One region of the Streptomyces sp. NPDC043746 genome, then DNA from elsewhere that is predicted to be linked to it. Evidence: riboswitches for the same ligand, from Rfam matches in the RefSeq annotation. Region 1 holds a riboswitch; each other region holds the start of a gene.

Region 1 (7,797 bases):
AAGACGGCGAGCGCGGCGACCAGGCCGACCTGGAGCACCGAGCCCAACGGCTGGTGCGGCCAGCTGAGCCAGGTGCCCAGGCCACCCGCCACCAGCGCGGTGAGGAAGACGAGGCCGCTGATCGAGCGCGGCCCCGGCGGGGCGGGCGCCGGAGCCGGCGGGCGGAACGGGGCGTCGGGGCTGGGGCGCCCGGCCCGGACCACCTCCCGTGCCGCCTCCGGGTCGGCGTCCGAGGGGCCCCACAGGTAGTCCGGGGCGGCCGGGCCCGTGGTGCCGTCCTTGACGATCGGGTCCCGCCACCACGACGGACCGCCCGGCGTCGGCGGGGCCTTCACCTCCGGCGGAGCCGCACCGAGGCCCGTCGGGTGTGCTGGGGCGGGGGTGGCGGCCGGGGTGCCCGGCGGGGCCGCCGGGTCCTCCGGAGGAGCGGCGTTGCGGCGGGACTGCGTCCACACCGAGCAGCCGACCACCGCCACCGACAGCAGCGCGGCGAACGCCAGCATCCCCCGGTTGCCCAGCATCGACAGGAAGAGCCCGCAGCCGATCAGCGCCAGCAGCAGCGCCACCAGCGACGCCCCGTCGACCCGGCCCGACAGCAGCCGGCGCGCCTCGTTCTCCTCCTCGCCCTCCAGGGGCAGCAGGAGCCAGGCGAAGCCGTAGAAGATCAGACCGATCCCGCCGGTCGCGGAGAGAACGCCGAGCACGATCCGGAAGATCACCGGGTCCACGTCGCAGTACCGGCCGAGTCCGCCGCAGACCCCGGCCACCATCTTCTGCCGCGGGCTGCGCCGCAGCTGCGGCCGGGAGGCGTCGGGGGGCGCGACGCCGGGAGCTGCGTCCGAGGGAGCGGTCATGCCTCCATGGTGACGGTACGCACGGCCCGGCGGGACCCGCGCCGACCCTGGCCGGTCCCTGATTTTGCGCGGGCCCGTCCCGCAGGGGGGGGCCGGGCGATGCGGCCCGGACGGGGGTCGGCACCGGGGAGGGGTGGGGCTGGCATCAGGGTCGATCAGGGGGTCTACCCTGATGCCTCCCGGGCCCACGGCGTGTGACGATCGGGGTATGCCAGCCGCCACCGCCCGAGCCGCGCACAGCTCACTCACCGCCGACCCGGAGGAGCCGCCGCTGCGCAAGCTGTACCGCAGCGCCGACGGGCGGATGCTGGGCGGCGTCGCACGCGGGCTCGCCGGGCACCTCGGGCTGCCGGTCGTCTGGGTCCGGTTCGTCTTCCTCGGGCTCTTCCTCAGCGACGGCCTGGGCGCTCTGCTGTACGCGGTGTTCTGGATCGTCGTCCCCCTCGGCGTCGGGGGCGTCGGTGAGGCCCACGGGCCGCGCTCGGTGTTCGAGACGGCGGCGGACGGGCGGCGAAGACTCCGCAAGCCGGACCCGGGCCAGGTCTTCGCCCTGGTCGCCCTGCTCATCGGGGCCGTGGTCTTCGCCGTCAACGTCGACATGGGCAGCGAGGCCGACCGCTACATCTGGCCGACGCTCCTGATCGGCGCGGGCTCCGTCCTCGTCTGGCGCCAGGCGGACAACGCCCGGCGCGCCCGCTGGATGGAGGTCGGCCGCAGCCGCCGACTGCTGCAACTGGCCCGCGCCGTCGCCGGGGTCGCCCTCGTCGGCCTCGGGCTCGCCGTCTTCATGGTGGTGCGCGGCTCGGCCGCCCAGCTGGGCAACGTGCTGACCGCCGCCATCGCCGTTCTCACCGGCATCGCCCTGCTCGCCGGGCCCTACCTGGTGCGGATGGTCCAGGATCTCTCCGAGGAGCGGCTGATGCGTATCCGCGCCCAGGAGCGCGCCGAGGTCGCCGCCCACGTCCATGACTCCGTCCTGCACACCCTCACCCTGATCCAGCGCAACGCGGACGACGGCGGCGAGGTCAGACGCCTGGCCCGTGCCCAGGAGCGCGAGCTGCGGAACTGGCTCTACAACCCGGAGGGCACCGGCAGGGACGAGGACGACGAGCCGGAGACCCTGGCCGAGGCGGTGAAGCGGTCCGCGGCCGAGGTGGAGGACAAGCACGGCGTGCCCCTGGAGGTGGTGGTCGTCGGCGACTGCCCGCTCGACGACAAGCTGGGCGCACAGATGCAGGCCGCGCGCGAGGCGATGGTCAACGCCGCCAAGTACGGTGGCGAGGGCGGTGCCGTGCAGGTCTTCGCGGAGGTCGAGGGCCGTACGGTCTTCGTCTCCGTCCGGGACCGGGGGCCCGGGTTCGACCTGGACGAGGTTCCCGCCGACCGGATGGGCGTACGAGAATCAATCATCGGCCGGATGCAGCGCAACGGCGGCACTGCCCGGCTGCGTTCGGTGCCCGGCGGGGGCACCGAGGTCGAGCTGGAGATGGAAAGGGCGAGCGAATGACCGAGAACACCGAAGCCACCGGGGGCCCGGAGCGACGGGTACGGGTCGTGCTCGTCGACGACCACCGGATGTTCCGCACCGGGGTGCAGGCCGAGATCGGCCGCACCGAGGAGACCGGCGTCGAGGTGGTCGGCGAGGCCGCCGACGTCGACCAGGCGGTCACCGTCATCACGGCGACCCGCCCCGAGGTCGTCCTCCTCGACGTGCACCTCCCCGGCGGCGGCGGGGTCGAGGTGCTGCGCCGCTGCGCCCCGCTGATGGGCGCGGCCGACGACCCGGTCCGCTTCCTCGCCCTCTCCGTCTCGGATGCCGCGGAGGACGTCATCGGTGTGATCCGGGGCGGTGCCCGGGGCTATGTCACCAAGACGATCACCGGCACCGATCTGGTCGACTCCGTCTTCCGGGTCCAGGAGGGCGACGCGGTCTTCTCCCCCCGGCTGGCCGGCTTCGTCCTGGACGCCTTCGCCTCCACGGACGCCCCGCCGGTCGACGAGGACATGGACCGGCTCACCCAGCGGGAGCGCGAGGTGCTGCGGCTGATCGCCCGGGGATACGCGTACAAGGAGATCGCGAAGCAGCTGTTCATCTCGGTGAAGACAGTCGAGTCGCACGTCTCGGCGGTGCTGCGCAAGCTCCAGCTCTCCAACCGGCACGAGCTGACCCGCTGGGCGACGGCCCGCCGACTGGTCTGAGCGGGGCGGCGGCCTTGCTGGCGGCGCGGCCTGCTTCAGCGGCGCCCCGGCCGAGCGTGAGGACGCGTTTCGCCCGGCGGCCCGGCGTGTGCGGTCCCGCCTCAGATGCGGCCCGGCGTGCGGAGGCCGTCGACCGGTTTCGGCCGGGTCAGGCCACCCGGGTGGCTCCGGCGAACGGCATCTGGTCGATGGGCGCGATCCGGACCGGCGCCCCCGGGCGCGGGGCGTGGATCATCTGGCCGCCGCCGATGTACAGGCCGACATGGCTGATGCCGGAGTAGAAGAAGACCAGGTCACCGGGGGCCAGTTGGGAGCGGGAGACGCGCTGCCCGGCGTTGATCTGGGTGTAGGTGGTGCGGGGCAGGCTGACCCCTGCCGCCCGCCAGGCCGCCTGGGTCAGCCCGGAGCAGTCGAAGGCGTCGGGGCCGGTGGCGCCCCAGACGTACGGCCTGCCGATCGCGCCGTGGGCGAAGGCGATCGCCCGGGCCGCTCGGGAGTGGGGCGCGGCGACCGGGGAGCCGGGGGCGGCGCGGTCGGTGTGGCCGGTGCCCGCCCGGTCGGCGCGGGCCGGGCCCCCGCCGGGGGCGGCGTCGGCCGGGCGTTCGTACGCGGCGCGCTCGTCGGCGGTGAGGGTGGCCAGGAGCGTGCGGGCGTCCGCCAGCTTGGTCCGGATCGCGGTGCGGTGTTCCCGTAGCTCGGCCTGCCGGGCGGCGAGCGCCTCGGTCTCCCGGTCGGCGCGGGCCTTGACCCGGGCGATCTGGGAGAGCTGGCGCCGGATCGAGCCGAGCAGCCCCGCCTGCCGGTCGCCCGCCCGGTCCAGGTGGGCGGCGCGCTCCAGGTAGCTGTCGGGGTCGGAGGAGAGCGCCAGTTGGAGGGCGGGGTCGAGGGTGCCGGTGCGGTACTGGGCGGTGGCCATCGAACCGAGCGTGTGGCGGGTGGTGTTGAGGCGGTCGGTGCGGCGGGCGGCCTCGTCGGCCAGGGCGTCGACCGCCCGGGTGGCGGCGGCCGCCTTCTCCTTCGCCCCGTTGTACTTCTCGGTGGCGACCTCGGCCTCGCGGTAGAGCCGGTCGACCTGGGCCCGGACCTGGGCGGCGGTGGGGGCGGGTTCGGCGGGTGCGGCCCCGGCCCCGCCGGCCGAGGTGGCGGTGGCGGCCCCGGCGAGCGCCAGGGTGGCGGCGGTGCGGGCAGCAGGGCCGGTGAACGGGCGCTGCTTGGGTTTCCGGTGAGCGGATTTCCGGTGCGCGGCCACGGGGGCGGCATCCTTCCTGTCGGCTGCCCGCCGGGGGATACCGATGGGCCCGCGAGGGACGCTAATCCGGGCGAACGGAAAAGAGTCGCCATGACAGCTATTGCCCGGATGTGATGCTTCGGTGCCCACGGGTGACTGCGGACCGTGAGCCGGAATTGACTATTCCGGCAGGTTCGGGCGCCGGGCGCACAGTTCCGGCGAAGACGCCGAGGAAGGCTTGCCTCACTGCTGGGTGAAGATGTGGCCATGGCTAGGCTCCGGAGCCATGGACGTACTCATCAATGTCTTCGTCGCCCTGCACATCATCGGCATCGCCTCCCTGCTGGGCGGCTTCCTGACCCAGATGAAGGCCATGGGCGCGGGCACCGCACGCTTTGTTCCGGCCATGCTGCACGGCGCGCTGACCATGCTGGTCACCGGTGTCGCCCTGGTCGGGCTCAACCAGGCCGACGACCAGGCCGTCAACAACATCAAGATCGGTGTGAAGCTGGCGGTCCTCGTCGTCATCCTTGCCCTCGTCTACGTCAAGCGGGACGAGGAGAAGGTCGAGAAGGGCGCGTTCGCGGCGGTCGGCGGACTGACGGTCGCCAACATCTTCATCGCCACGCTCTGGACCTGAGACCTGCGGGGCCTGAGGGACCCGGGGGCCTGCGGGGCCTGAGGGACCCGGGGACCTGAGAGGCCTGGGGCGGCCGTCGACGGGCCGCCCCCGCGCCACCGTTCCCGAGGGTGCTTCCTACGCCGGGCGCACGCTGCCGTAGATCGGCATGGAGTAGATCGACTCCTCGCGGACGTTCGTCCCCGGCTTCGGCGCGTGGATCATCATCCCGTCGCCCTTGTAGATGCCGACGTGGCTGATGTCGTCGTAGAAGAAGACCAGGTCCCCCGGCTGGAGGTCCGAGGTGGCGACGCGGGTGCCGACCTTCACCTGGTCCCAGGTGGTCCGGGGCAGCGTGACCCCCGCCTCCTGCCAGGCCGCCTTGGTCAGCCCCGAGCAGTCGTACGAGGACGGGCCCGTCGCCCCCCACACGTACGGCTTCCCGATCTGGGCGCGGGCGAAGGCGAGCACCTTCTCGGCCTTGGCCGCGTAGCCGCTGTCCGCCCCGGCCCCCGCCCCCGTACCCGTACCGGATCCCGGGCTCGTCCCCGTACCCGTACCCGTGCCGGAGCCGGAACCGGGGCCACCGGCCTCGGCGGACTCCTTCGCGGCCTCCTCGCGCGCCTTCTTCTCCGCCTCCTCGCGCTCCTTGGCCTCGGCGGCCTGGCGGGCGGCCAGCCGCTCCGCCTTCTCCCGGGCCTCGGCCTCCTTCCTCCGCTCCAGCTCCGCCAGCCGCGCCTTCTCCTCGGCGGTCAGCCGCGACAGCAGCGACCGGGCCTCGGTCAGCTTGGTCTGCACGGTCTGCTTGCTGGAGCGCAGCGCGGTCTGCGTCTCGGTCAGCTCCTCCAGGCTCTTCACGGCCTCCGCGCGCTTCTTCGAGGCCTCGGCCTGCTGCGTACGGAAGTCGTCGACGGCCTTCTGCTGCCGCTCGGTCGCCCGGCTCATCAGCCGGCTCTGGTCGAAGTACCCCTGCGGGTCGTCCGCCAGGAAGAAGGTCGCGGTGGGCGCGATGCCGCCCGTGCGGTACTGCGCGGCGGCGTAGGCGCCCAGCTCCCGGCGCGCCTCGTTGATCCGCTCGGTCCGCTTCGCCACATCGGAGAGCAGCGTGTCGACCTTGGCGCGCTGGGCGGTGGAGGCGGCCTTCGCCCGGTTGTACTGCTGGGTCGCGCTGCCCGCCTGCCGGTAGAGCTCGTCGACCTTCTTCTGCACGTCCTCGATGGCCGGTTTCGGCTCGGCGGGGGCCGCCGTGGCGTTCTGCGTGGAGAGCAGCGTCACGGAGGCGAGCGCTGCCGTCGTGAACCCGACGGCGGGGGTGGTGGTGCGCACCTTCGTGCGCGGCTTGCGATGCGATGCCAAGACCGGCATCTCCTTCCGTGGACCGCCTACCGGGTTAGCTGTCGGGTTCGGACGGAACGGAAGGCTGTCCTACGGTCCGGATGCGCGGGCACGGACCGATTCACCCCGGTGCTGCGTGTGGGTCCCCGGTTCCGGACCGCCGGGAGGGCGGCACGGATTCGGCAGAGGTGACCGTGAGACGCGGTTCGCCTCAGGGAGCTACGGATCACCTGACCGAGCACGCTAGCCAACCGGGCCCGCCGCTGGGAAGGAGGGTGAGCGATATGCCCGATACATTTTCGTGACCTTGCCGCGCTCCGGGCCCCACACCCCCTCCGACCGGGCACTCCTTCACGGAACGTGGGCGTCCGATCTCCGTCCGTACGGGTTCGGTCGGCCGCTTGTGGCCTTCGGCCGAACGTTGTCAGTGCGGCCCCCTAGACTCGGAGGGCGATGAGCAGCCTCTTTGACGACAACTTCCTGACCGGCCTCCAGCCCGCGGAGGACGGCCCGCCGCCGCCTCCCGAGGAGCACGCACCCGAAGCGGTGCCGGAGGGACTCTTCGAGGGCGTCTTCGACGCGCCCCCGCCGCCCCGGGACGGGTACTACCGGGACGGTCACCCGCGCCCGGTCGTCGACTCCGCCGCGCTGCTCGACGGGCTGAACACCGAGCAGCGCGCCGCCGTCGTGCACGCCGGCTCCCCGCTGCTCATCGTCGCCGGGGCCGGCTCCGGCAAGACCCGGGTGCTCACCCACCGCATCGCCCACCTGCTGGCCGAGCGCGGGGTCCACCCGGGGCAGATCCTCGCGATCACCTTCACCAACAAGGCCGCGGGCGAGATGAAGGAGCGCGTCGAGCATCTCGTCGGCCCGCGTGCCAACGCCATGTGGGTCATGACCTTCCACAGCGCGTGCGTCCGCATCCTGCGCCGCGAGTCGAAGAAGCTCGGCTTCACCTCGTCGTTCTCGATCTACGACGCCGCCGACTCCAAGCGCCTGATGGCCCTGGTCTGCCGCGATCTGGACCTGGACCCCAAGCGCTATCCGCCGAAGTCCTTCACCGCCAAGGTCTCCAACCTCAAGAACGAGCTGATCGACGAGGAGACCTTCGCCGGACAGGCCGCCGACGGCTTCGAGAAGACCCTGGCCCAGGCGTACACGCTCTACCAGGCCCGGCTGCGCGAGGCCAACGCCCTGGACTTCGACGACATCATCATGACGACGGTCCACCTCCTCCAGGCCTTCCCCGACGTCGCCGAGCACTACCGCCGCCGCTTCCGCCACGTCCTGGTCGACGAGTACCAGGACACCAACCACGCCCAGTACACCCTGGTACGTGAGCTGGTCGGCCCGTCCGGAGAGGCCGCCGACGCCCCCGCCGAGCTGTGCGTGGTGGGTGACGCGGACCAGTCGATCTACGCGTTCCGCGGTGCGACCATCCGCAACATCCTCCAGTTCGAGGAGGACTACCCCGACGCGAAGACGATCCTGCTGGAGCAGAACTACCGCTCCACGCAGACGATCCTCTCCGCCGCCAACGCGGTCATCGAGCGCAACGAGAG
Region 2 (7,797 bases), on a different contig from region 1:
CGCCGAAGAGGGCGGTGGCCACCAGATTGGCGGGGGTGGTGTCGTGGTGCTGGAAGGTGAGGGAGCACAGCTCCACGGAGAGCAGGACGGCCACGTCGTCGGGACGGCCGAGCAGATAGTCGTGGATCCGGGCCACCCCGGCCGCCCCCGCGACACACCCGAGGCCGAAGACGGGCAGCCGTTTGACGTCGGAGCGCAGGCCGAGGCGGTTCACCAGCCGGGCGTCGACGGAGGGGGTGGCGATGCCGGTGACCGAGGTGAACATCAGCAGGTCCACGTCGGTGGGTCGCAGCCCCGCCGCGCGGAGGGCGCCGCGCAGGGCCTGGCCGCCGAGGTCGACGGCCGAGCGGATGAACACGTCGTTGGCGTCGCCGAACCCTTCCAGGTCGACGTACGCGTCGAGCGGCAGCACGGTGTGCCGGGTTCGGACGCGGGCGTTGCGGTGGAGTCGGTCCAGGACGCGACGGTCGGCTCCGGGCGGCAGACAGGTCCGGGCCACCATGTCGGTGACCTCGCGCTGGGGGTGGCGGTGGGGCGGCAGGGCCCCGTGGACCGCGGCGATCCGGGTCATTGCGGCTCCTGCGTCGGGGACGTCATCGCCCCATTCTGACCGGAAAATCCGGTGAATCCCGGTAAGGGACCCGTGTGGTCACCGTGTTGACGGGCTGCCAGGTCCCTACGATCGCCCGATGGATGCCATGGACGGGGCAGCAGCGGTGACGACGGCGGTCCGGCGGCCGGGCCGGGGTGTGGGGCTGGCGCTGGCCTGCCATCCGGGGCCGGTGGCGGCGGTGACCGCACTCGCCTGCGCCCTGGCCGCCGGGGTGGGACTCTCCCCCGGACGGCTCGCCCTGGTGGGGGCCGCGGTGCTCGCCGGGCAGCTCTCGGTGGGCTGGTGCAACGACGCCCACGACGTGCGGCGCGATGCCCTCGCCGGGCGCCGGGGGAAGCCGGTCGCCGACGGCGCGGTCCCCGTCCGGGTGGCGTGGGGTGCGGCGGCGGTCGCGGGCGTCCTGTGCGTACCGCTCTCGCTGGCCTGCGGCCTCCTCGCCGGTACGGTGCACCTGGCCGCGGTCGCCGCTGCCTGGCTCTACAACCTCCGACTGAAGGCGACGGCACTCTCCTGGGTCCCGTACGCGGTGGGGTTCGCCGCCCTCCCCTCGCTGGTGGCGCTCGCCGCGCCGGGTGCGCCCTGGCCCCGGTGGTGGGCAGTGGCGGCGGGGGCACTGCTCGGGGTGGCGGCGCACCTGGGTGACACCCTGCCGGACGTCGAGGCGGACCGGGCCGCCGGGATCCGGGGTCTCCCTCACCGGCTCGGCGCCACGGGTACCCGGCTGCTGCTGCCGGTGCCGCTGCTCGGGGCGACGGCCGTGCTGGCGCTCGGCCCGCCGGGTCCGGCGGGCGCCGGAGCCCTGGCCGCCCTCAGCCTGGCGGGCGTGGTGGCCCTGGCGGGTTTGGTGCTCGGCCGGTGGTGGCGCAAGGCCGCGCTGGCGGGGGCGGTGGCCGTGGCGGCCGCGAATCTGGCACTGCTGCTCGCGAGCGGCACGGCGCCGGCCTGAACCGCGCACCCCCGCACGGTCTCTGACGGGCCGCCGTTCCGCCTGCCGTCGACGGGAGACGCCTCGGAGGCTTCACCACGCAGGCCCGTACCGCTCGCGTGGCGTATCTCGTCTCAGCAGAATGAAACAGGTTCCACTGTCGATCGCGTGGTGAGCCACGAAGAACTCGGGGGCGGCTTCGCGGGGCGCCCGAGGGGCCCTGGACCGTGCGGTCCAGGGCCCCTCGGGTTGTCGTACGCCGTGTACGCGTGGGGATCAGTAGGCGCCGAAGACGTTGTCGATCGAGCCGTAGCGAGCCGCGGCGTAGTTGCAGGCGGCGGTGATGTTGGCGACCGGGTCGTAGCTGTCGGTCGAGGTGCCGGGCACGTGGTAGGCCCGGAAGGTCGGGTCGATGACCTGGAGCAGCCCCTTGGACGGTGTGCCCTTGGCCGCGTTGGAGTCCCAGTTGTTGATGGCGTTGGGGTTGCCCGAGGACTCGCGGATGATGTTGCGGTGGATGCCCTCGTAGGTGCCGGGGATGCCGTGCCGGGCCATGACGGCCAGCGACTCCTTGATCCAGCCGTCGAGGTCGTTGGTGTACGCGACCGGGGCGGCCTTGGCGGCGGCGGCGCGCGCGGAGCGGTCGGCTCGCTCGGCCGAGGCGGCACGGTCGGCGGTCGGGGTCGACTTGCCGGCCTTGCCGGCCTTGGCGTCTGACGAGGCGGCAGCCTTGGCACCGACGGTCAGCGTGACACCCGGGTGAATAAGGTTCGGGTTCTCCCCGATGACCTTCCGGTTGCCTTCGTAGAGCTTTTTCCAGCCGCCACTGACGGAATAGTCGCGGGCGATCTTGGAAAGCGTTTCGCCGGACACCACGGAGTGCTTGACGGGCGCGGCCTTCGTCACGGAATTCACCTGGGCGGTCACGGAGACGGCAGCCACGGGCTTTTCGGCGACGGCGGGCACGGGGGCGGCCAAGGCGGTGGTGGCACCGAGGACCGGCAGGGCCAGAACGGCTCCACCCGTGGTCACGGCGGCGATGCCACGGCCCAGCGAGACGGACTTGGGACGGCGGTGCTTACCCTGTGCGGGCATGGGGAATTTCCTCTCCGGCGCCTACGGGGTGAGCTGTCGGGTTCAGACGGGAGATGTCTGGCCGCATGGACATGCGACTTCACCCCTAGCCGCTCCGTGTTCCGGATCGGCGACTTACCTGGGTCCCCCGCTCCTGCCGTACGTGAGTGGGTTGCGGATTCCCGGACGGCGGCAGGATTCGGCGTTCCATCCGGATTGCCGTGACCGTAGGCGAAAAACATCGGGGGGAACAAGCCCTGAATTCTGGATCTTCTTTTTCCGCAAGATCGAACAACGGAATTCCGGGCCGGGGCCGACTCCGTCGCGGTGTCAACTTTCTTCGCGCAGAAGGGAACCGAACCCTCCGCTTCCGCGTCCGCACTCCCGGGCGTGACGCTCGCCACTTCACGCGAGGGCGGCCGAAATGGCTACAGTCAAAATTACCCAAGAACCCCAATAGGCCCCTTTACGGAAAGGAGTAATAAAAGGGTAAAATCGCCCAAACCGCTTCACGAAAACGGACTTATCGGGCGGCTCCGTAGGGCGGGTCGGAAGCCGCACCCGGCCTTGGCTTACCGTGTGGGGTGGACACTAGTAAGCCCACCCTTACTTGCCGCGTACTCTGTAACCTGCCCGACCTGCCTGACCTGCCCGCGTTCGCCCGCCTTAAGGATCAACACGCCATGACACGCCCCGTCCGCGTCGCCATTGTCGGAGCCGGCCCCGCCGGTATCTACGCTGCGGACGCGCTGCTCAAATCCGAGGTCTGCCAGGACCCGGGGGTCTCGATCGACCTGTTCGAGCGCATGCCCGCTCCCTTCGGTCTGATCCGTTACGGCGTGGCCCCCGACCACCCCCGGATCAAGGGCATCGTCAAGGCGCTGCACCAGGTGCTGGACAAGCCGCAGATCCGTCTCTTCGGCAATGTCAGCTACCCCGACGACATCGACCTGGACGACCTGCGCTCGTTCTACGACGCGGTGATCTTCTCCACCGGCGCCGAGGCCGACCGGGCCCTCGACATCCCCGGCATCGAGCTGGACGGCTCCCACGGCGCGGCCGAGTTCGTCTCCTGGTACGACGGCCACCCCGAGGTCCCGCGCACCTGGCCGCTGACCGCCGAGAAGGTCGCCGTCCTCGGCGTCGGCAACGTGGCGCTGGACGTGGCCCGTGTCCTGGCCAAGACGGCTGACGAGCTGCTGCCGACCGAGATCCCGGACAACGTGTACCAGGGCCTCAAGGCGAACAAGGCGCTGGAGGTGCACGTCTTCGGGCGGCGTGGCCCGGCGCAGGCCAAGTTCAGCCCGATGGAACTGCGGGAGCTGGACCACTCCCCCAACATCGAGGTCATCGTCAACCCCGAGGACATCGACTACGACGAGGGCTCCATCGCCACCCGTCGGGAGAACAAGCAGGCCAACATGGTCGCGCAGACGCTGGAGAACTGGGCGATCCGCGATGTCGGCGACCGCCCGCACAAGCTCTTCCTGCACTTCTTCGAGTCCCCGGTCGAGATCCTCGGCGAGGACGGCAAGGTCACCGCGCTGCGCACCGAGCGGACCGAGCTGGACGGGACCGGCAACGTCCGGGGCACCGGCGCGTTCACCGACTGGGACATCCAGAGCGTCTACCGGGCCGTCGGCTACTACTCGGAGGAGCTGCCGAAGCTCCCCTTCGACGTGGCCTCCGGCACGGTCCCGCACGAGGCGGGCCGGGTCGTCTCCGGTGGCGAGCACATGGCCTCGGTCTACGTCACGGGCTGGATCAAGCGCGGCCCGATCGGTCTGATCGGCCACACCAAGGGCGACGCCAACGAGACCGTCGCCTGCCTCCTGGAGGACCGCGCCGCCGGCCGGCTGGCCGAGCCGGCGACGCCCGCCCCGGAGGCCGTCGAGGCCTTCCTGGAGAGCCGGAACGTCCGCTACACGACGTGGGAGGGCTGGCACAAGCTGGACGCCCACGAGCAGGCGCTCGGCGCGGCCCAGGGCCGTGAGCGGATCAAGGTCGTGGAGCGCGAGGGCATGCTGGACGCCTCGGGCGCCTGAGGCATACGGGGCTGTTGCCCGTCAGGCCGGGCCCGGGGTGCTTCCCGCGCCACCCGGGCCCGGCCCGCGGAAGGTCCGCCACAGGTCGGGCGGGGCGGTGCCACGGGACGGCGGCGGCGGCTTCTCGGGAGTGTGCGTCCAGCGGGCCGCGAGCAGCAGGGCGATGTCGTCGGGGCGGTCCGCCGCCTGCCGGGCCTCCCCCATCACCCGGTTCGCCGTCTCGGCCAGCGGGACGGTGCCGACCCCGGCGATCGTGGCGCGCAGCCGTTCGATGCCCTCGTCGATGTCGGTGCCGGGCCGTTCGATGAGCCCGTCGGTGAAGAGGGCCAGCATGTCGCCCGGTGCGAGGGTCAGCTCGGCGACCGGGTAGGTCGCGTGCCCGTCGACGCCGAGCACGATGCCGCCGGGCAGGTCCAGCACCCCGGTCCGGCCGTCGTGGTGGCGCAGCACCGGCTGCGGATGGCCCGCCCGCACGGCGCGGGCCCGTCCGGTGACCGGGTCGAGCACGATGTAGCAGCAGCTGGCGAACTGCCCCGGGTCCAGGTCGATGAGCAGCCGGTTGGTGCCGCTCACCACCTCCTGCGGATCATGGTCGCTGAGGGCGAACGCCCTGACCGCACTGCGCAGTTGCCCCATGGTGGCGGCCGCGGACACACCGTGCCCCTGGACGTCCCCGATGACCAGGGCGAGCTCGTGGCCGGTCTCGATGACGTCGTACCAGTCGCCGCCCACCTCCATGTCCTGGGTGCCGGAGAGATAGCGCCCGAGCGTGTCGACCCCCTCCACCTCCGGCAGCCGGTGGGGCAGCAGGGCGTCCTGGAGCCCCCGGGCGAGCGCCGACTCGCTGTCGTACCGCTGCGCGCGTTGCAGGGCCTGGGCGATGAGTCCGGCGAGGGCGGTCAGGACGGTGCGCTCCTCCGGGCTGAACCCGCGCGGCCGGTCGAAGCCGAGGATGCACGAGCCGACGGGCCGCCCCGAGGCGATCAGCGGCAGGAACGCCCGCGCCCCTACGTCGGTCTCCATCGGGATGCCCGGGTAGGCGTCGGCCAGCCGCTGCATGGACTCGAAGAAGATCGGGCGCCCGGTGGTGAGGGTCTCCACGCCCGGGATGGAGACGTCGAGCCCGACCCCGTCGAAGCGGTCGAGGAACCCCTTGGGGAACCCCGTCTCCCAGGCGAGGTGGAGGTGGCGCTCGCTCAGCAGGTAGATGGCGAGCTGCCGCCCGCCGAACGCGGGCAGCAGCTCCTCGGTGACGACGGCGGAGACCTGACGGGCCGTGACCGCCTCGGTGAGCGCGATGGCCAGGGCGACCGGGCGGTAGAGCGCGGAGGCCCGGTCGGCGGCGGAGCCGATGCCCAGGCCGGGCGCGGTGACGGAGCCGGGAGCGTACGCCGGCTGTTCGGTCGCCTGGAATACCGCGCTCAGCCCGTCGTGACCCGGGTAGAGGGAGACGGAGAGCCAGACGGAGGGGTCACGCCGGGCGAGGAAGTGGACGGGTTCGTCGGAGATCAGGGCCGCCCGCCAGTGGTCCTCGTACGCCGGATGACCGAACCACGGCAGCACCTCCCACACCACATGGCCGACCAGCTCCCCCCGTGGGCGGTCGAGCAGCTTCTCCGCGAGCGCGTTGGCGTAGGTGATGCGGCCGATCCGGTCCAGGGAGACGATTCCCCGGGGCAGCCGATCGGCCGCCTCCGCGACGACGGGCCCGGCGCCGAAGTCGACGACGAAGCCGGTGAGATGGCTCTCGGCGCTCTCGCCGTCCGGATGGGTCCAGCGGCCGGAGAGCTCCAGCAGGTGGTAGCGGCCGTCGGGGCCGCGCAGCCGCATCCGCCGCACCACCGGATCGGCGGACTCCACCGCCTGCCGGGCCAGCGCCCACAGCCCGTACACGTCCTCCGGCACGAGGCGTTCCGCGAGGGCGTCGACCGTGCCCGGGAAGTCCTCCGGCTCGGTGCCGAAGATCGCGCACAGGTCGTCGTCCGCGGTGAGGCCCCCGGAGTGCAGGTCCCAGTCGAAGCGCCCGACCCGCACCGGCGGTGCGGGAGCGGCCGGCAGCTGGACGGGGATCGGCTCGCTCTCCCAGACGACGGGGAAGGACCGCGACTCCAGATCCGCGAGCGCGGCCCCCAGCCGACGGCCCAGGCTCAGCAGCCGCTCCCCGACGGCGGGGTCGACCTCCTCGCCGGGGGTGGCGGGGCGCAGGATGGCCAGGACCCCCATGCTGCCGTTCGGGCCGGCGATCGGGATCCAGAGCGAGCCGAAGGGGAACGGCAGCCCTGCCATCAGCTGCGGAAAGCGGCGCATGGCCTCCTCCGCGTCGGCGAGCAGCACGGGGCGCCCGGTGCGGTAGGCCTCGGAGACGGGGAACGGCCGGTTGATGTGCATCCGCCACCAGGGTCGGAAGAGCGGTCCCGGCAGCCCGGCCAGCACGGCCAGGCGCAGCAGGCCGTGGGTACCGGAGCGGAGATAGACGCCACCCGCGTACCCCTCGGCGGACTCGACGGCGCTCACGATTCCCTGCGCGAGTACGAGGGACAGCTCGTCCGGTACTCGGCCGCCGTGGGCTTCCCCGGCCGCGGCCCCGCTGCCGGGGAAGCGGGCCGGGCGGGTCGCATCGTGCCGGGTCACACAGCCAGGATGCTCCAGGCGGAGGGGGCGGGCACGTCGGCGGACCGGCCGGGAGCCCCTCCGGCCGGTCCGCCGCGCCTGTCTCAGTGCAGCTTGGCGACCGCGGTGGCAGTGGTCTTCTTGAACCCCTTCAGCGGGGCGCCGTCCAGGCCACCGAGCTGTCCCCACTCCAGGACGGTCACCGTGCGCCCGTCCCGGCCGACCGCGTAGAGGCCGATGTCCGTGGAGCCGGCCTCGGGGTGGGAGGTGTCGATGCTGTAGACGTACGCGCCCTCCTCCACGTTCACCCGCCCGTGGTACCGGCTGACGCCCTCGATGCCCGGGTCCTGCTCCTTCATCCGTCCCAGGCAGGTCGCCAGCGCGGTCCGCAGCTCGGCGGCGAGCGCCTTCGCCTTCGCGGTGGTGGGTGCGACGGTGATCGTCTGGCGGGCCCCGGTGTCCAGCTCGGTACGGAAGTCCCGGTGGCGGGTGCCCGGGGCCGGGGTGGTGCCGGCCGTGCAGAAGGAACC
Region 3 (7,797 bases), on a different contig from region 1:
TGGTCGAGGAGGCGTCCGCGTACGGCGAGATTGGCGTAGCGGAAATTCCCGTGCCGGGTCTCGTCCGGGTTCGTCGCCGCGTCGGGGGCCGGGAGCCGGTCGGCGAGGAGAACCGCGAACCGGTCCGCCCAGCCGACGAAGGTGCCGTCGGGGCCGGGGTCTCCGACGCCTTCGGTGAAGCTGTCCCCGATCGCCGCGTACGACCCGATGGTGTGCTGCTGCTGGGTTCTCGAATCGTCTGCCACAAGCACATATCCTGCACCGTTCAATGTGACCTACGCGACCGTAATACAGGGTTGACGGGTGGTGACATAGACCACCCGGTCAGATGTGGGTAAAGCTGGAATAAGTAGAGGGCGGTATGCCACAGCAGCACACCGCCCTCGATCACTTCACGCCCCGCGCGGGCAGCCCTCGGGTCAGAGGGAGACGCCGTGCTGGCGCAGGTAGGCGACAGGGTCGATGTCCGAGCCGTAGCTCGGGCCGGTGCGGACCTCGAAGTGGAGGTGCGGGCCGGTGGAGTTGCCGGTGGAGCCGGAGAGGCCGATCTGCTGGCCGCCGGTGACGGTCTGGCCAGTGGAGACGCTGAGCGAGGACTGATGGGCGTACTGGGAGTACATGCCGTCCGCGTGGCGGATGACGACCTCGTTGCCGTACGAACCGCCCCATCCGGCCGAGACCACGGTGCCCGGGCCGATGGCGCGGACGGGGGTGCCGGAGGCGGCACGGAAGTCGGCGCCGGTGTGGTAGCCGCTGGACCAGCTGGAGCCGGAGGCGCGGTACGGGGTGGTGACCTGGGCGCTGTCCAGGGGCGCGGTCCAGCCGGAGCCGGCGGCCTGCGAGGAGCCGGTGGGCTGCGAGGACCCGGCCCGGATGGCGGCGCCGGACTGCGCGTCCGACTCGTCGGCCGAGATGGTGTCGCCCTTGGGGGCCTGCTCGGCCTTCTTCGGCGCGGCCTGGGGGGCCGCCTTCTTCTCGGCCTTCGGCGCGGACCTGGGCGCCGGGGCGGCCTTCTTGGCCTCGGACGGCGCGGCGGAGCCGGTGGCCTTGGCGCCGAGGGTGAGCTTCATGCCCGGGAAGATCAGGCTGGGGTTCTCGCCGACGGTGGAGCGGTTGTCCTGGTACAGCTTCTGCCAGCCGCCCTTGACCCGGTGCTCGGCGGCGATCTTCGCGAGGTAGTCGCCGGAGACGACGGAGTACGTCTTCGAGGCGGTCTTCGCCTGGGCGGGCGCGGCCTGCGGGGCGGTCTGCGCGGCGGCGGCCGTGGCGGCGGCGGGCTTGGTGGCGGGGGCGGCCTTCTCCGCGGCGTGGGCGCCGGTGGCTCCGATCAGCGGGAGGGCCAGTACGGCGCCGCCGGTGCCCGCGGCGAGGACGCCGCGGTGGATCGGGCCGGACTTGGGACGGCGGTGCTTACCCTGTGCGGGCATGGGGGAGTTCCTCTCCGTCGCCTGCGAGGTGAGCTGTCGGGTTCGGGCTGGAGATGCCCGGCCGCCGGACGGCGACTTCACCCCTAGCCGGTCCGGATCGCTCCGGGCCGGCGGCTTACCTGGTTCCCCCGCTCCTGCCACACGTGAGTGGGTGGGTGCGAATTCCGGGCGGCGGCAGGATTAGGCGGTCCGTCCGGATTGACGGTGACCGTAAACGAGTCAGGACGACGGGAACAAGCCGTCGGTTGCCTCCCGGAATCATCGATTCGATTCCGTTCCGGATTTCCCGTCACCCTCCGTGGATTACGGATCTTGGCTTTCCGTACGGATCCCGGGGAAACGCCGGGGCGCCGCAGCCACGGTCCGTCACGGATATGATCCCGCTCACCTGCGGAATCCCATCTCCCCCATTAGCGGGGCATGTTCTGCGAAATACACCAATACGGACATGGCGGTGGCGTCATTCCTGACTCCACGTCATCCGGCCCCTGATTTCCGGCCGAATCGATGTCGTATCGTCACAGGAGCGCCCTCGCCGGAGAGCCGCGCCGACGCCGAAGACTTCAGGAGCCACCGTGACGCAGCAGGTGCCGCAGGTCCCGCCGACCGAGACCGCACTGACCGGAGTCCGCAACTTCCGCGACGTGGGCGGGCTCCCCACCACGGACGGGCGGCGCACCGCCTTCGGCCGGCTCTACCGCAGCGGCCACCTGGCGCACGCCACCGCCGAGGACGCGCTCTTCCTCTCCGGGCTCGGGCTGCACACCGTCTTCGACTTCCGGAACTCCGCCGACCACCAGCTCGACGGGTACGACATCGAGTTGACCGGTGTCCGTAATGTCAGCATTCCGCTCTCCGACCCGGCCGACGGAGCCGAGTTCTGGCGGCTGGTGCGCGACGGGAACATCGAGCAGCTGCGCTCGATCCTGGCGAACGGCAAGGGCGCCGAGCGGATGCTGCGCATGTACCGCGCGACCATCGTGGACCGCACCGCCGAGCACAGCCGCGTGCTCCACGCACTGGCGGAGGACAGCGTTCCGGCCCTGATGCACTGTGCGGCGGGCAAGGACCGGGCGGGGCTGTCGATCGCGGTCTCCCTGCTCGCGGTCGGCGTCGAGCGCGAGGCGATCGAGGCGGACTACCTGAAGTCCAACGACCCGCACCGCCGGTACAAGGTGAAGCGCTCGGACATGTCCGAGACCGGGATGTCCCCCGAGGTGATGGAGCTCCTCAACCCGCTCTTCGGGGCCCAGGCCTCCTACCTCGCGGCGGCGTTCACGGCCATCGACGAGACGTGGGGCTCGACCGACCGCTACCTGTCGGAGGGGCTGAACATCTCCCCCCGGACCCGGGAGCGGCTGCGCGAGCGCCTGCTCGACCAGGGCTGAGCGACTACTCCGCGCCCGCCACCACGAAGAGCAGGTAGAGGAAGGCCGCGATCACGTGGCCGACCACCAGGTAGGCGACGAGGCGGATCACCAGACCGCGCGGCATCCGGCGCTCCTGCGCGTCCTTCGTGGCCCTCGGCCGCCGCGGACTCAGCGGGTCGTAGTGTTCGGAATCGGACATGACGGTCCTCTCTGCCGGCCTCGCGGCCGGTGGGTACGAAGGGTCCGGAGGTATGGAGGTACGCAGGGGCCCTGGTGGTATGCCGGGTCAGCGCGCGTGGAGGGCGTTGCCGAGGCACAGCTCGGCCGCCGGGCTCTGGAGCAGGGAGTGGACGAAGAGCAGCTCCGCCCCGCCGCGGTCCAGGGCCGCGATCCGGTGCGGGGTGAGCGAGTCGAAGTGGGCGCTGTCGCCCGGGTCCAGGTCGTGCACGGTCTCCCCCAGCGCGACCCGCAGCCGTCCGCCGAGGACGTACAGCCACTCCTCACCGGGGTGCACCCGGACCAGATCGCCCTGGGCGCCGTACGGGACACGGACCCGCAGCGCCTGCATGGCACGGCCCGGACTGCCGGCCCGGCGGTACATCCAGCCGTCGGCCTCGGCGCCCTCGAAAGCACCGCCCCGGATGATCGCGTCGCGCTCGGGCGGCTTCTCGCCGAGCAGCTCGGAGACCGTCGTACCGTAGATGCGGGCGAGACCCAGCAGCATCGGCAGCGAGGGCTGGCGGCGGCCGGTCTCCAGCCGGGAGAGGTGGGCCGGGGAGAGTCCGGCCCGCTGGGCGGCGGTCTCCAGAGTGAGGCCGCGCCCACGGCGCAGTTCGCGCAGTCGGGGGGCGACGCCGGGAAGCTCCTCGGCCGCCCCCTCGTCCGGAGGGTTCATGGTTCCATTGGGCCAGGAACTTTCCTCCTGGGCAAATAAATTGCCCAGGAGGCAAATCCCCTGGTCTCAGCGGTTGGCCACGGCCTGCTTGACCAGCGTCCGGCCGAAGTCCCACATCAGTCCGCCCCCGTCGTGGGCGTCGTCCATGACCTCGGTGAACGCCGTCACGAAGCGGTCCACCTCCGGCTCCCCGATGATCAGCGGCGGGATCAGCTTGATCACCTCCAGATGGTCGCCGGAGACCTGGGTGAGGATGCGGTGCTTCTGGAGCAGCGGCACCACGACCATCTGGGCGAAGAGTCCCTTTCGGGCCGCCTGGAGCATGGTCCAGCGGCTGCGGAGCTTCAGCGACGACGGGCGGCCGAACTCGATGCCGATCATCAGCCCCCGCCCGCGCACCTCGTGCAGCAGCTCGTAGCGGTCCACCAGCGCCGCCAACCGCTCCCGCAGCAGATCACCGGTGCGCCGGGCGCCCGCGACGATCTCCTCGTCCTCCATGACGGAGAGCACCGCGAGCCCGGCCGCCATGGCCTGGGCGTTCGAGCCGAAGCTCGCGGAGTGGACGAGGACCCGGTCCATCGAGGAGTAGACCTTGCGGAAGATCCACTCCTTGCCGAGGGTGGCGCCGACCGGGACGTAGCCGCCGGAGAGTGCCTTGGCCACGCAGACCAGGTCGGGCTCGACCCCCTCCTCGTGCTGGTAGGCGTAGAAGGCACCGGTCCGCCCGAGACCGGTCTGCACCTCGTCGGCGATCAGGAGCGCCTTGTGCCGGTGGAGCAGCGCCTGGGCCTCGTACAGGAAGCCGGGGGGCGCGGCGTGCACGCCCTTGCCCTGGACAGGCTCGACGACCAGTGCCGCCACGTCCCCCCGCTTCAGCTCCCGGCGCAGCGCGTCCAGGTCGCCCAGCGCGATCGGGGTGTCGGGCAGCAGCGGGGCGAAGCCGTCGCGGAAGCCTCGCTCCCCGTTGACCGAGAGGGAGCCGGTGGTCAGCCCGTGGAAGGCGTGGTCGCAGTAGAGGACCCGGGGCTTCCCGGTGGCGTACCGGGCGAACTTCAGCGCCGTCTCGACCGCTTCCGTACCGCTGTTGCCGAAGAAGACCCGCTCCAGGTGCGGGCTGTGGCCGAGCAGCTTCTCCGCGAGCAGCCCGGGGAGCGGCTGGCAGTCGAAGCGGGTGAGGTCGGCGAGCTGGGCGTCGAGCACGTCGTGCAGGGCCCGGCGGACGACCGGGTGGTGCCGGCCGAGCCCCATGACGCCGAACCCGGCCAGCATGTCCAGGTAGTCCTGGCCCTCGGCGTCCCAGAAATACGCCCCCTCGGCCCGCTCGTAGACCTTGTCGAAGCCGATGGTGTGCAGCATGCGCGGCAGCTGGTGGTTGAGGTGGCGTGCGTGCAGCTCGTACCGCTCGCCACCGCGCTCCGCCAGCAGCCGCCCGAGGTCGAAGCCCTTCGGCCCGCCGTCCGTCACCGCTTGCCGCCGACGCTCTCCCGGGCCGCGCGCAGCGACTCCTTGAGCGACCCCATGGTCGCGAGGACGGCGGTGGGTTCGTAGCCGCAGTGGGCCATGCAGTTGGCGCAGCGCGGGTCCTTGCCCCGGCCGTACTTGTCCCAGTCGGTCTCCTCGATGAGCTGGCGGTACGTCGGCACGTAGCCGTCGCTCATCAGGTAGCAGGGGCGCTGCCATCCGAAGAGGGAGTAGTTGGGGATGGCCCAGGCGGTGCACGGGAAGTCCGCCTTGCCCTCCAGGAAGTCCAGGAAGAGCGGCGAGTGGTTGAGCCGCCAGCGGGCCCGGTTGCCGCCCGCGAAGGCCTTCTTGAAGAGTTCGCGGGTCTGGTCGACGCCGAGGAAGTGCTCCTGGTCGGGCGCCTTCTCGTAGGCGTAGGCGGGCGAGATCATCATCTCGTCGACCTTGAGGTCGTCGTTGAGGTAGTTGAGCACTTCGATGACGGTCTGCGGGGTGTCGGTGTTGAAGAAGGTGGAGTTGGTGGTGACCCGGAAGCCGCGCCGCTTGGCCTCCTTCATCGCCTCCACCGCCTCGTCGAAGACGCCCTCCTTGGCGACCGACTCGTCGTGCCGCTCCCGCAGTCCGTCGATGTGCACGGCGAAGGCGAAGTAGGGCGAGGGGGTGAACTTGTCGAGCTTCTTCCGCATGAGCATCGCGTTGGTGCAGAGGAAGACGTATTTCTTCCGCGCGACGAGCTGGCGCACGATCTCGTCGATCTGCGGGTGCATCAGGGGCTCGCCCCCGGCGATGGAGACCATGGGGGCACCGGATTCGAGCACCGCGCCCACGGCCTGGGCGACCGGCATGCGCTGCTTCAGGACACCGGCCGGGTGCTGGATCTTCCCGCACCCCTCGCACGCGAGGTTGCAGGCGAACAACGGCTCGAGTTCGACGATCAGCGGGAACTTCTCACGCCTGCGGAGCTTCTGCTCGAACAGATACGTCGCGACCTTGATGGACTGGCGGAGCGGCATGGCCATCTGGCTCACCTCCTGGGGAGCAGTAAAGATCGGTGCCATTCGTAGAAAGCGGGAAGGACGGCACGGAGAACACGGAAGGCCGATATTCCACCGCGCACCGTGCCGATACGGACGAGCTCATGCTCCGGAGCGTCCACGACCACCCGGACGGCCGCAACCGGGCGCGGCCCGTGGCACAGGGCGGTCCGCAGGGTGGCGGCGGACTCCATGTCCACGGCGATGGCCCCGGTGGCCCGCAGCGCGGCCCGCTCGGGGCCGCGCACGACGTGGTCGGAGCCGGTCAGGGGGCCGGTGTGGACGGTTGCGCCGGGGGCGGCCCGGGCCAGGGCGGCGACCAGCAGCCCGGTGCCGGTGCAGGGGGTGACGCCGTCCGCGTCCCGGGTCTCCTCGGCGACGACCAGGTCCCCGGGGTGCATCCCGGGGGCGAGACCCGCGCAGAAGCCGGAGGCCAGGACCGCGGCCCCCGGGGTGCCACCGGGGGCGAGGGCGGCCGCCACGGCCGCCTCCGCCGCCCGGGGGCCCATCCCGGTCCGCAGGACCCGCACCGGGCCCGCGGGACGCCTGCCGCTGCGCAGGGCCACCTGCTCGATGCCCAGCGCGCAGGCGACCAGCAGCGACGGCTGCGGGCCCGCGGGCCCCGGTGCGCCGGCCATCAGGCGCCCTGGGCGGCGCCCGGACGGTCGGCGAACGGGTCGCCGTACACGTAGCGCCCGAGTGCCGTGAGAGGGAAGACCTGACGGTAGAGGTGGTAGTTGATGGAGAAGTCCCAGGGGAAGCCCGTGCCGGTGAAATAGGGCTCGTCCCAGGAGCCGTCGGCCTGCTGGGCCTCGGTCAGCCAGGTCACCCCGCGGGCGACGGCGAGGCTGTCGCGGCGGCCGGCCGCCAGCAGGGCGAGCAGGGCCCAGGCGGTCTGGGAGGCCGTGGACTCACCGTGCCCGATCCACTTCTCCTCCCGGTACGAACGCAGGTCCTCGCCCCAGCCGCCGTCGTCGTTCTGCACGGACTCCAGCCATTCCACCGCCCGGCGGATCGAGGGGTGGGCTGCGGGGAGTCCGGCGGCGACCAGCGCGGGGACCACCGACCCTGTCCCGTAGACATAGTTGACGCCCCAGCGCCCGAACCAGGCTCCGCACGCCTCCTGTTCGGCGAGAAGCCACTCGATCCCCCGTTGTGTACGGGGGTGTCGAGCGCGCCCCTCCACGGCGAGCATCTCCACCACATGTCCGGTGACGTCGGCCGACGGCGGGTCGATGACCTCGCCGAAGTCGCAGAACGGCAGGCGGTTGGGGAAGGAGCTGGTGTTGTCGGCGTCGAAGGCCCCCCAGGCTCCGTTGCGGGACTGCATCCCGAGGTTCCAGCGGACCCCGCGCTCGATGGCGGCCTCCACCCGGGCGGGGTCGGGGTGGCGGACCCGGCGCAGCGCCAGGACGACTTCGGCGGTGTCGTCGATGTCCGGGTAGTTGTCGTTGTGGAACTCGAACGCCCAGCCGCCGGGGGCGAGTTCGGGTTTGCGTACGGACCAGTCGCCGGGCCGGGTGATCTCCTCGGCGAGCATCCAGTCGGCGGCCTTCACCAGCGCCGGGTGGTCGGGTCTGAGTCCGCCGTCGACCAGGGCGATGGTGGCC
Region 4 (7,797 bases), on a different contig from region 1:
CCACGAGCGCCGGATCCGCAGCTTCCAGCCGCGCCGCAGCCGGGTCACCACCGGCCAGCAGGAGGCCCTGGAGCGGCTGTGGCCCCGGTGGGGCCTGGACATCGACGGCCGGCGCGTCCTCGATCTGGACCAGCTCTTCGACGGCCTGCCGGTCGTCCTGGAGATCGGATTCGGTATGGGCGAGGCCACCGCGCAGATGGCGGCCGACGACCCGGGCACCGGCATCCTCGCCGTCGACGTCCACACCCCCGGCCAGGGCAACCTGCTGGGCCTCGCGGACAAGGCGGGCTCGACCAACGTCCGGGTGGCCAACGGCGACGCGGTGATCCTGCTCCGCGAGATGCTGGCCCCCGCGTCGCTCGACGGCCTGCGGGTCTACTTCCCCGACCCGTGGCCCAAGGCCCGCCACCACAAGCGGCGGCTGATCCAGCCCGAGTTCCTGGACCTGGTGGCCCCGGTGCTCAAGCCCGGCGCGATCGTGCACTGCGCGACCGACTGGGAGCCGTACGCGGAGCAGATGCTGGAGGTGCTGACCGCGCACCCCTGCTTCGAGAACACGGCGGCCGACGGCGGGTACGCGCCCCGTCCGGCGTTCCGGCCGCTGACCCGCTTCGAGGGCCAGGGCCTGGACAAGGGCCACGTGGTCCAGGACCTGCTCTTCGCCCGCGTCTGACCCGCCGCGCACGCTCCGGCGCACCGCCCGGAGTGCGGCGTGTCGTGGCCGAACGGCGAACTTCCTGGCCGGATGCACGGTCGCCGGTTGTCCGTGGTCCTCGTTAGGGTCAAGGAGTGTCCGACGGTTCCGTGCAGTACCAGCAGCGGCAGCCGGCGGTCCCGGTCCTCCACGACGAGCAGCGGCTCGACGAGGTGCTGGGCGCCGTGCCGGAGCGCGGCCGGTGGACGTACCGGCCGCGCCGCGTCGGCATGGTGTGGCGCAGCAAGGTGTTCCGCGCCGGGGCCGTGATCGTGGTGCTGGCGCTCTGCTGGCTGGTGATCCTGGCCCTCGTCCACGAGGAGACCGGCCCGGAGGGGTTCCTCGTCGGCCTCGGCCTGGCGGTGCTGCCAGTGCCGCTTCTGATGGCCGCCTTCCGCTGGTTGGACCGGGTCGAGCCGACCCCCTGGCGCAACCTGCTCTTCTCCTTCGCCTGGGGCGCGTGCGCGGCGGCGCTCATCTCGATCATCGCCAACTCGTTCGCGGTGCGCTGGATAGCCACCGCCACCGCCGACCCGTCGAGCGCCGACGCCTGGGGGGCGACGGTGATCGCGCCGGTGGTGGAGGAGAGCGCCAAGGCCGTCTCCGTACTCCTGATCCTCATCTTCCGGCGGCGGGAGTTCCGGGGTGTGGTCGACGGGATCGTGGTCGCCGGCTTCGCCGGTACGGGCTTCGCCTTCACCGAGAACATCCTCTATCTGGGCAACGCCTTCGGCGAGGACCAGCAGCTGGGCAGCTCGGGCCTGGCCTCGATGACCGCGGGGACGTTCTTCGTGCGGATCGTGCTGTCGCCGTTCGCGCACCCGCTGTTCACGGTCCTCACCGGCCTCGGCTTCGGCTTCGCGGTCATCACCGCCCGCCACCGCCGGGTCCGCCGGACCGCCCTCCCGCTGCTCGGCCTGCTCGCCGCGATGGGCCTGCACGCCCTGTGGAACGGTTCGGCGGTCTTCGGCGGGCTCGGCTTCTACGCGGTGTACGCGCTCGTGATGGTCCCGCTCTTCGGGCTGCTGACCTGGCTGGCCGTCTGGTGGCGCCGACGCGAACTGCGGACGCTCGCCGCCGAGCTGCCCGCGTACGCCGCGGCCGGCTGGCTGACCCCGGCCGAGCCCCTGGCGCTCTCCTCGATGCGGACCCGGGGCATGGCCCGCGACCTGGCCCGCCACTGGCACGGCCGACAGGACCGGTCCCGGGGCCGGTCAGCGGCCCGGGCGGTCGCCGAGTACGAGTCGTTCGCGACGACCCTGGCCGGGCTGCGCCGACGCGCCCGCCATGACGCGGTGGGCCCGGACTTCGCCTCCCGGGAGCGGGAGTTGCTGCACCACCTCTGGCAGCGCCGGGACATCGCGGCCCCGGCCCTCACCCACGCGGCCCGCATGACCGGCAGCGCCCCGCGCCCGTACCCGTACCGGCAGCCGACACCGTACGGCCAGGGCTACGGGTACGGCTACGCCCCCACCCGGCACCAGGGCTACGGCTACGGCACCCCCCGGGGCCACGGGGACGCCCACGGCCATGCGACCGGCCACGGCCCCTACGGCTACGGCCGAGCCCCCGGCCGGACCGGCAGTCCTGACGTCGGGGGGTGAGCGTCAGGGCTGCCGGGGCTTCGGGGGTGGTGCGACGACGAACGACGCACCGGGGTCTCAGACCGTGAGGCCCTTGCTGTTCAGCCAGGCGATCGGGTCCATGGCCGAGCCGCCGGGGGTGCGGACCTCCAGGTGGAGGTGGACGCCGGTCACGTTGCCGGTGGCGCCCATGCGGCCGATGGTGTCGCCGGTGCTGACCTTCTGGCCGACCGAGACGTCGATCGAGGACTGGTGGGCGTACCAGATCTCGGTGCCGTCCTCCAGCTGCAGGACCGTGCGGTAGCCGTACGAACCGGACCAGCCCGCCGACGTGATCGTGCCGCTGTGCACGGCCTTGAGCGGCGAACCGGCCGCCCCGGCGAAGTCCGTGCCGGTGTGCTGGCCGGAGGACCACATGGCGCCGGACTGGCCGTAGGTCGAGGTGATCGTGTACCCGGAGGCGGGCAGGGTGTAGCTGGCGCGGAGCTTGGCGAGACGCTCCTCCTCGGCCTTCTTGGCCGCCGCTTCCTCCGCCGCCTTCTTCTCGGCGGCGGCCTTGGCCCTGGCCTTGGCCTCCGCCTCGTCCTGCTGCTTCTTCGCTTCGGCGGCGGCCTTCTCGGCCGCGGCCCGCTCCTCGGCGGCCTTGGCCTCGGCGTCGGCGGCGGCCTGCTGCTGCTCGGCCTGCTGGAGGATCCGGGCGCGCAGGGCCTCGCCCGCGCCGGTGGTGCCCTCCTCGGCCTCGGCGGTCGTGATGCCGGCCGTGGTGAGCGGGGCGGCGGTGACCGGTGCGGCCTCGGCCTCGGCCTCGTCGGACATGAAGGCCCCGACGCCGGGAAGGGACTTGGCGTCGGGGAGGTTGTCCGCGATGGAATCGGGAAGGGAGATGGAGACGGGCGGCTTGCTCTGGGCGGTGGCCATACCACCCGCGCCGACTGCCGCTATGACGCCGACCCCGAGGACGGTGGAGCTACGGGCGAGCCCTCGCTGCTTGGCCACGCGGTGCTTGCCGCGCACGGGACGGACGGACTCCGCGGTGGGGTTCCACTCCTCCCACGTCCGCTCCGGGCCGCCGAAGGCGTCGGCGCTCAGGGATGACGGGGCCTCAGGGGCAGGCTGGTTGGACGCCACGTGGGCGCACTCCTTTCCTTCCTTCTCGCCTACCGGGTTAGCTGACGGGTTCGGAGCAGGAAGGTCTCCTACGGGCCCCTCTGCCTCGCGGTGGAGGCACAGGCGTCCGATTCACCCCATGGAGGTGGTTCCCCGGTTCCCTCGCGGGATTCGGCGCTCGCGCACGGCGCCGTCCTGACGACGGCTGGGACGACCGCGCTGCGTTATCGAACGTTAATAGACAGGTGGGCCCGATTCCAAGCTGTTCCTGTTGATCATTAACGGACACGGCAGGGATTTACCCACAACAACCACCCCCAAGCGGACAACATGACGCCCCCTCACTCACACCCCATTTTCTGATGGTGTGTCAAACGTTATGCGGAGCGGCGCCCTTCAGTTACGCACCGTGTCATCGCCCCGGCCGACGATCTTCACCGTCGTCCGCCGCGGCGGCTGCCCCTCCGCAGGCCGGCTCACCGCGAGCAGCGCCATGTCGTCCGTCGAACGGCCGCCGGTGTGCAGCCGTACGTCGTCGGTGAGCGCCGACAGCAGTTCCTCGGGGCCGGGGAAGATCCGGCCGCGCAGCCGGGCCGCCGGATCATAGAAGACGCCGTCCGCGTCCCGCGCCTCGGAAAGGCCGTCCGTGAAGGCGAGCAGGGTCGACCCGGGGGGCATCTCCCACTCGTCGGACCGGTCGGGCCACACCCCGAGGTTCATCCCCAGCGGCATCGCGGGCACGCTCGGCGCGAGGACCCCCAGGGCTCCGTCCGCGTACAGCAGGATCGGCTCGGGGTGGCCGCGGTTGACCAGCCGCAGCGAGGCCGAACCGGGCGGGATCTCGGCCAGTACGGCGGTGATGAACCCCTCCATGGCGTCCAGCCCGTACCGCCGCGTCCCCTCCCGCGCGAGCGCCCGCTCCAGCCGCTGGGCCACGCCCTCCAGGGAACGCTCCTGCTCGGCGGCCTCCCGGAACGCTCCGATGATCACCGCCACCGCCTCCACGGCGTCCAGCCCCTTGCCGCGCACGTCCCCGACGACCAGGCGCACGCCGTACGGGGTGTCCGCCACCGCGAACAGGTCCCCCCCGACGAACTCGTCCGCCTGCGCCGCCTCGTACCGGGCCGCCACCTGGAGCCCGCCGATCCGTTCCGCCGGGGTCGGCAGCACGGCCCGCATGGCGGTCTCCGCGATGACCCGCGCCGAGGCCAGCTGCTCGTTGCTCCGGCGCACGACCCCGTTGATGACGAGGGCCAGCGCGGCGGCGGTGGTGACCGTGATCATCTCGATGACCGGGACGACCTGGGTGGAGGTCCCGTCGGAGAGCCGCATAGCGATGACGGAGAGGACCGCGGCCACTCCCGTACGGATGGTGCTGGCGAGCGAGAAGAAGGGCGCGGCGATCAGCGGCGCGGCCACGAACAGGGGTACGGCGGTGAAGTTGGGCGGGGCCAGCGAGTCGAAGAGGAGCCCGCCGCCGATCAGCAGCACCGGCAGCAGCCGGACGAACCGCCGGGTCCCGGCGTTCTGGGCCACCACCGGCTTCCCCCGCCCCGTGGAGCCGGGCGCGGCACGCCCGGGGATGCCGAGACTTCCCCTCACGCGTCCGCGCCCCTTGTCCGCCATCCCCACCACCTGTGCACTCCTGCCCGGTCCGGCCACGGCTGCGGACGGTACCGCGCCCCGTCCAGGCTTCCCGGAGCCGCGCCGTGCGGCGACTCGTCATCGGCCGAATAGGGGGAGCGGGGCCTTGCGCGGTGAGCCCTCCGTGGTCAGTCGGAGAGCCGGTTCTCCGCGTAGATCGTCAGCGCATCCCGTACGAAGGCGGCGGTGCCGTCCCCGTAGCGATCGTAGTTCTTCCCGAAGCGGGGGTCGGCGGCGTACATCTCACCGAGCCCGATGACGTACGAGCGACGGAGCCCGGGGCCCGTCCCCCCGGAGGAGGCCAGCCACGCACAGTGCCGCCGGGCGACCTCCTGGGCCTGCTCGCCGCCGGGCCCGGCCCCGGCCTCCCGGAGCCGCCCCCAGGCACGGGCGATGGCCTCGTGCTCGTCGCGGAAGGCCTTCTTCCCCTCCTCCCCCAGCGAGCGCCACCACCGGTCGCCCTCCTCGTACGCCGCGCGCCCCCAGCGCTCGGTCACCTCCCGCTCGTGCACGGTGTGGTCGAAGCCGTCGAACACTTCCTCGGCCAAGAGTTCCATCCCCTTCTCCGTCTTGTGGAGAGTGGTCCGCACCGAGGCGATCTGCCGCCCGATGCGCGCCTGCTCCTGTTCGAGCAACCGCAGGTGCGCCCGCAGCGCCGCCCCCGTGTCCCGCTGCCCTTCGAGCACGTCCCTGATGGCGGGCAGGGACAGCCCCAGCTCCCGCAGCAGCAGGATGCGCTGCAGCCTGACGAGGGCGTCCTGGTCGTAGTAGCGGTAGCCGTTGCCCCCGACCCGGCTCGGCACGAGAAGACCGAGGTCCCCGTAGTGCCGGAGCGTGCGGCTGGTGGTGCCGGCTCTTCTGGCGATTTCCTGGATGGACCACTCCATGCCGGAAACGCTAGATCTTTACGTAACGTCAAGGTCAACCCGGAAGGGGCGGCCTGAGGAGCCCGGGAGACGACTCAGGCCCGGTACGCGATCAGCGATCTGCGTACCGGGCCTGGATCTTCAGTAGCGGGGACAGGATTTGAACCTGCGACCTCTGGGTTATGAGCCCAGCGAGCTACCGAGCTGCTCCACCCCGCGTCGATGAACACAACTCTACGCCATCGGAGCGGCTGCTCCGACCACTTTTCCGTCGGGCCCCGCCACAGGGCTGTGGCCGGGCCCGACGGAAGGCGCTAGAGAGCCGCCGCCCCGGAGGGCGCGGGCGCGGGAGTGCGCTCGTTGAGCGGCAGGATCCCGGGCTCCGCTGCCTCGTTGAGGAAGACCCGTCGTACGACGCGCTCTGCGGCGTTTCCGTCGTCGAACTGGCAGAAGCGTTCACGGAAGGCGGCACGCAGGGCAGCGGCCTCCGCGCTCCGCCAGCGGCCGCTGCGGAAGGTGTCGATCAGCGCGTCCTCGGTGGTCGCCACGGCTCCGGGGGTGTCGCCGGGGCGGCCGGATACAAGTTCGAAGGTGACACCGCGGCTCTGGGAGTAGACCTGCCAGTCATCCGCGAAGACCACGATGGGCCGGTCCAGGTTCGCGTAGTCGAACGTGATCGACGAATAGTCGGCGATGAGCGCGTCCGAGGCCAGGCACAGGTCCTCGACCACCGGGTAGCCGGACACATCGATGATGGCGCCCTGCTCGGCGAGGCGCCGCAGCTGGGGGTTCTGGGTGTAGAAGTAGTGCGAGCGGACCAGCAGGACGAAGTCGTCACCCAGCTCGGTGGCCACCCGTGCCAGGTCCAGGGTCGGGGTCCAGCCCTTCTGGTAGTCGCGGTGGGTCGGCGCGTACAGCACGGCGGTCTTGCCCGGGGCGATGCCGAGGTCGGCACGGATCCTGGCGACGTCCTCGGCGCCGGCCCGGTAGTAGACGTCGTTGCGCGGGTAACCCACGTCGAGCGACTCGAAGGCGGCCGGGTAGACGCGCTCCCAGTGCTCGGTGGAGTGCTCGTTGGAGGAGACGCTGAAGTCCCAGCGATCCACTCGCTGCAGCAGCTTGGCGAAGCTCATGCCCTTCGCGGAAGCCGGGTAGTTCTGCTGGTCGATGCCCATGCGCTTGAGCGGGGTGCCGTGGTGGGTCTGCAGATGGATCTGGCCGGGCCGCTTGACTACGGCGTCGGAGAAGTTGACGTTGTTGACGAAGTACTTCGCACGCGCCATGACCTCCCAGTAACGGCGCGAGTTCGGGACCACGACGTCGAGACCGGCAGGTACCTGGTCGGCGAGTTCCGCGCGGACCACCCAGACTCCCTGGACCTGCGGGGCCAGCTCCTTGGCCTTCTCGTAGATGGCGAGCGGGCTGCAGGCGGGAAGCCTGTTCCAGTACGAGCTGTAGACGGCGAGGTTGGGGGCCAGGGCGCGGCGGCGCTCCACTGCGTACAGACCCGCGTACGCGCGCTTGCCGACCTTGACCTTCGCCTTGCGGGCCTTCTTGAGGCTGGTCTTCTTGACCCGGTCGACGAGTTCGGCGGTCTGGAAGGCGCGGTGCGAGCCCTTGGCCAGGGCGCGCATGTCGTCCCCGGTCTGCCCCTCGGGGAGCGTGAAGCCCTCCGGGAGGTGGCGCCGGTAGAAAGCCGAGGTGAGGTTGAAGAACTCCTCGCGGTCCGCGACCCTCACGCGCTCGGGGCGCTTGAGCGCGAACAGCATGTGGAACACTGCCCGCTCGAACAGCAGGGGCCTCGCCCATGCCAGTTCGGGACGCTCGGCGAGGAAGGCGAACAGCCCCTCGTACTGCTCGAAGATGTCGAAGTGCTTCCGGCCGGGCGTCTTGGTGATCGCGC

Evidence for each region. Region 1 has a riboswitch for cyclic di-AMP ahead of AC0682_RS26085 (C40 family peptidase). Riboswitches for the same ligand answer to the same signal wherever they lie in the genome.
Region 2: linked by a shared signal. The riboswitch ahead of AC0682_RS09300 (transglycosylase SLT domain-containing protein) and the one ahead of AC0682_RS26085 (C40 family peptidase) in region 1 are both predicted to bind cyclic di-AMP.
Region 3: linked by a shared signal. The riboswitch ahead of AC0682_RS06615 (peptidoglycan DD-metalloendopeptidase family protein) and the one ahead of AC0682_RS26085 (C40 family peptidase) in region 1 are both predicted to bind cyclic di-AMP.
Region 4: linked by a shared signal. The riboswitch ahead of AC0682_RS17650 (M23 family metallopeptidase) and the one ahead of AC0682_RS26085 (C40 family peptidase) in region 1 are both predicted to bind cyclic di-AMP.

Annotation. Positions count from the first base shown of each region.
Region 1 covers NZ_JBWKCM010000030.1:1,473-9,269, reverse strand. The annotation lists gene AC0682_RS26110 (PspC domain-containing protein) at 1-854, opposite strand, end outside; gene AC0682_RS26105 (PspC domain-containing protein) at 1,063-2,361, shown strand; gene AC0682_RS26100 (LuxR C-terminal-related transcriptional regulator) at 2,358-3,053, shown strand; gene AC0682_RS26095 (C40 family peptidase) at 3,202-4,302, opposite strand; gene AC0682_RS26090 (hypothetical protein) at 4,568-4,921, shown strand; gene AC0682_RS26085 (C40 family peptidase) at 5,039-6,265, opposite strand; cyclic di-AMP (ydaO/yuaA leader) riboswitch at 6,264-6,430, opposite strand; gene pcrA (DNA helicase PcrA) at 6,689-7,797, shown strand, end outside.
Region 2 covers NZ_JBWKCM010000006.1:128,904-136,700, reverse strand. The annotation lists gene AC0682_RS09310 (type III polyketide synthase) at 1-571, opposite strand, end outside; gene AC0682_RS09305 (UbiA family prenyltransferase) at 690-1,559, shown strand; gene AC0682_RS09300 (transglycosylase SLT domain-containing protein) at 1,815-2,633, opposite strand; cyclic di-AMP (ydaO/yuaA leader) riboswitch at 2,637-2,796, opposite strand; gene AC0682_RS09295 (FAD-dependent oxidoreductase) at 3,296-4,657, shown strand; gene AC0682_RS09290 (SpoIIE family protein phosphatase) at 4,679-7,288, opposite strand; gene AC0682_RS09285 (hypothetical protein) at 7,372-7,797, opposite strand, start outside.
Region 3 covers NZ_JBWKCM010000004.1:215,335-223,131, forward strand. The annotation lists gene AC0682_RS06610 (SGNH/GDSL hydrolase family protein) at 1-245, opposite strand, end outside; gene AC0682_RS06615 (peptidoglycan DD-metalloendopeptidase family protein) at 420-1,427, opposite strand; cyclic di-AMP (ydaO/yuaA leader) riboswitch at 1,433-1,591, opposite strand; gene AC0682_RS06620 (tyrosine-protein phosphatase) at 2,003-2,815, shown strand; gene AC0682_RS06625 (DUF6126 family protein) at 2,820-2,996, opposite strand; gene AC0682_RS06630 (helix-turn-helix domain-containing protein) at 3,084-3,692, opposite strand; gene AC0682_RS06635 (aspartate aminotransferase family protein) at 3,759-5,156, opposite strand; gene hpnH (adenosyl-hopene transferase HpnH) at 5,153-6,172, opposite strand; gene AC0682_RS06645 (phosphorylase family protein) at 6,178-6,825, opposite strand; gene shc (squalene--hopene cyclase) at 6,825-7,797, opposite strand, start outside.
Region 4 covers NZ_JBWKCM010000014.1:153,712-161,508, reverse strand. The annotation lists gene trmB (tRNA (guanosine(46)-N7)-methyltransferase TrmB) at 1-673, shown strand, start outside; gene AC0682_RS17655 (PrsW family intramembrane metalloprotease) at 790-2,298, shown strand; gene AC0682_RS17650 (M23 family metallopeptidase) at 2,356-3,405, opposite strand; cyclic di-AMP (ydaO/yuaA leader) riboswitch at 3,418-3,571, opposite strand; gene AC0682_RS17645 (PP2C family protein-serine/threonine phosphatase) at 3,781-5,010, opposite strand; gene AC0682_RS17640 (MerR family transcriptional regulator) at 5,157-5,915, opposite strand; tRNA gene AC0682_RS17635 (tRNA-Met) at 6,040-6,113, opposite strand; gene AC0682_RS17630 (bifunctional glycosyltransferase/CDP-glycerol:glycerophosphate glycerophosphotransferase) at 6,209-7,797, opposite strand, start outside.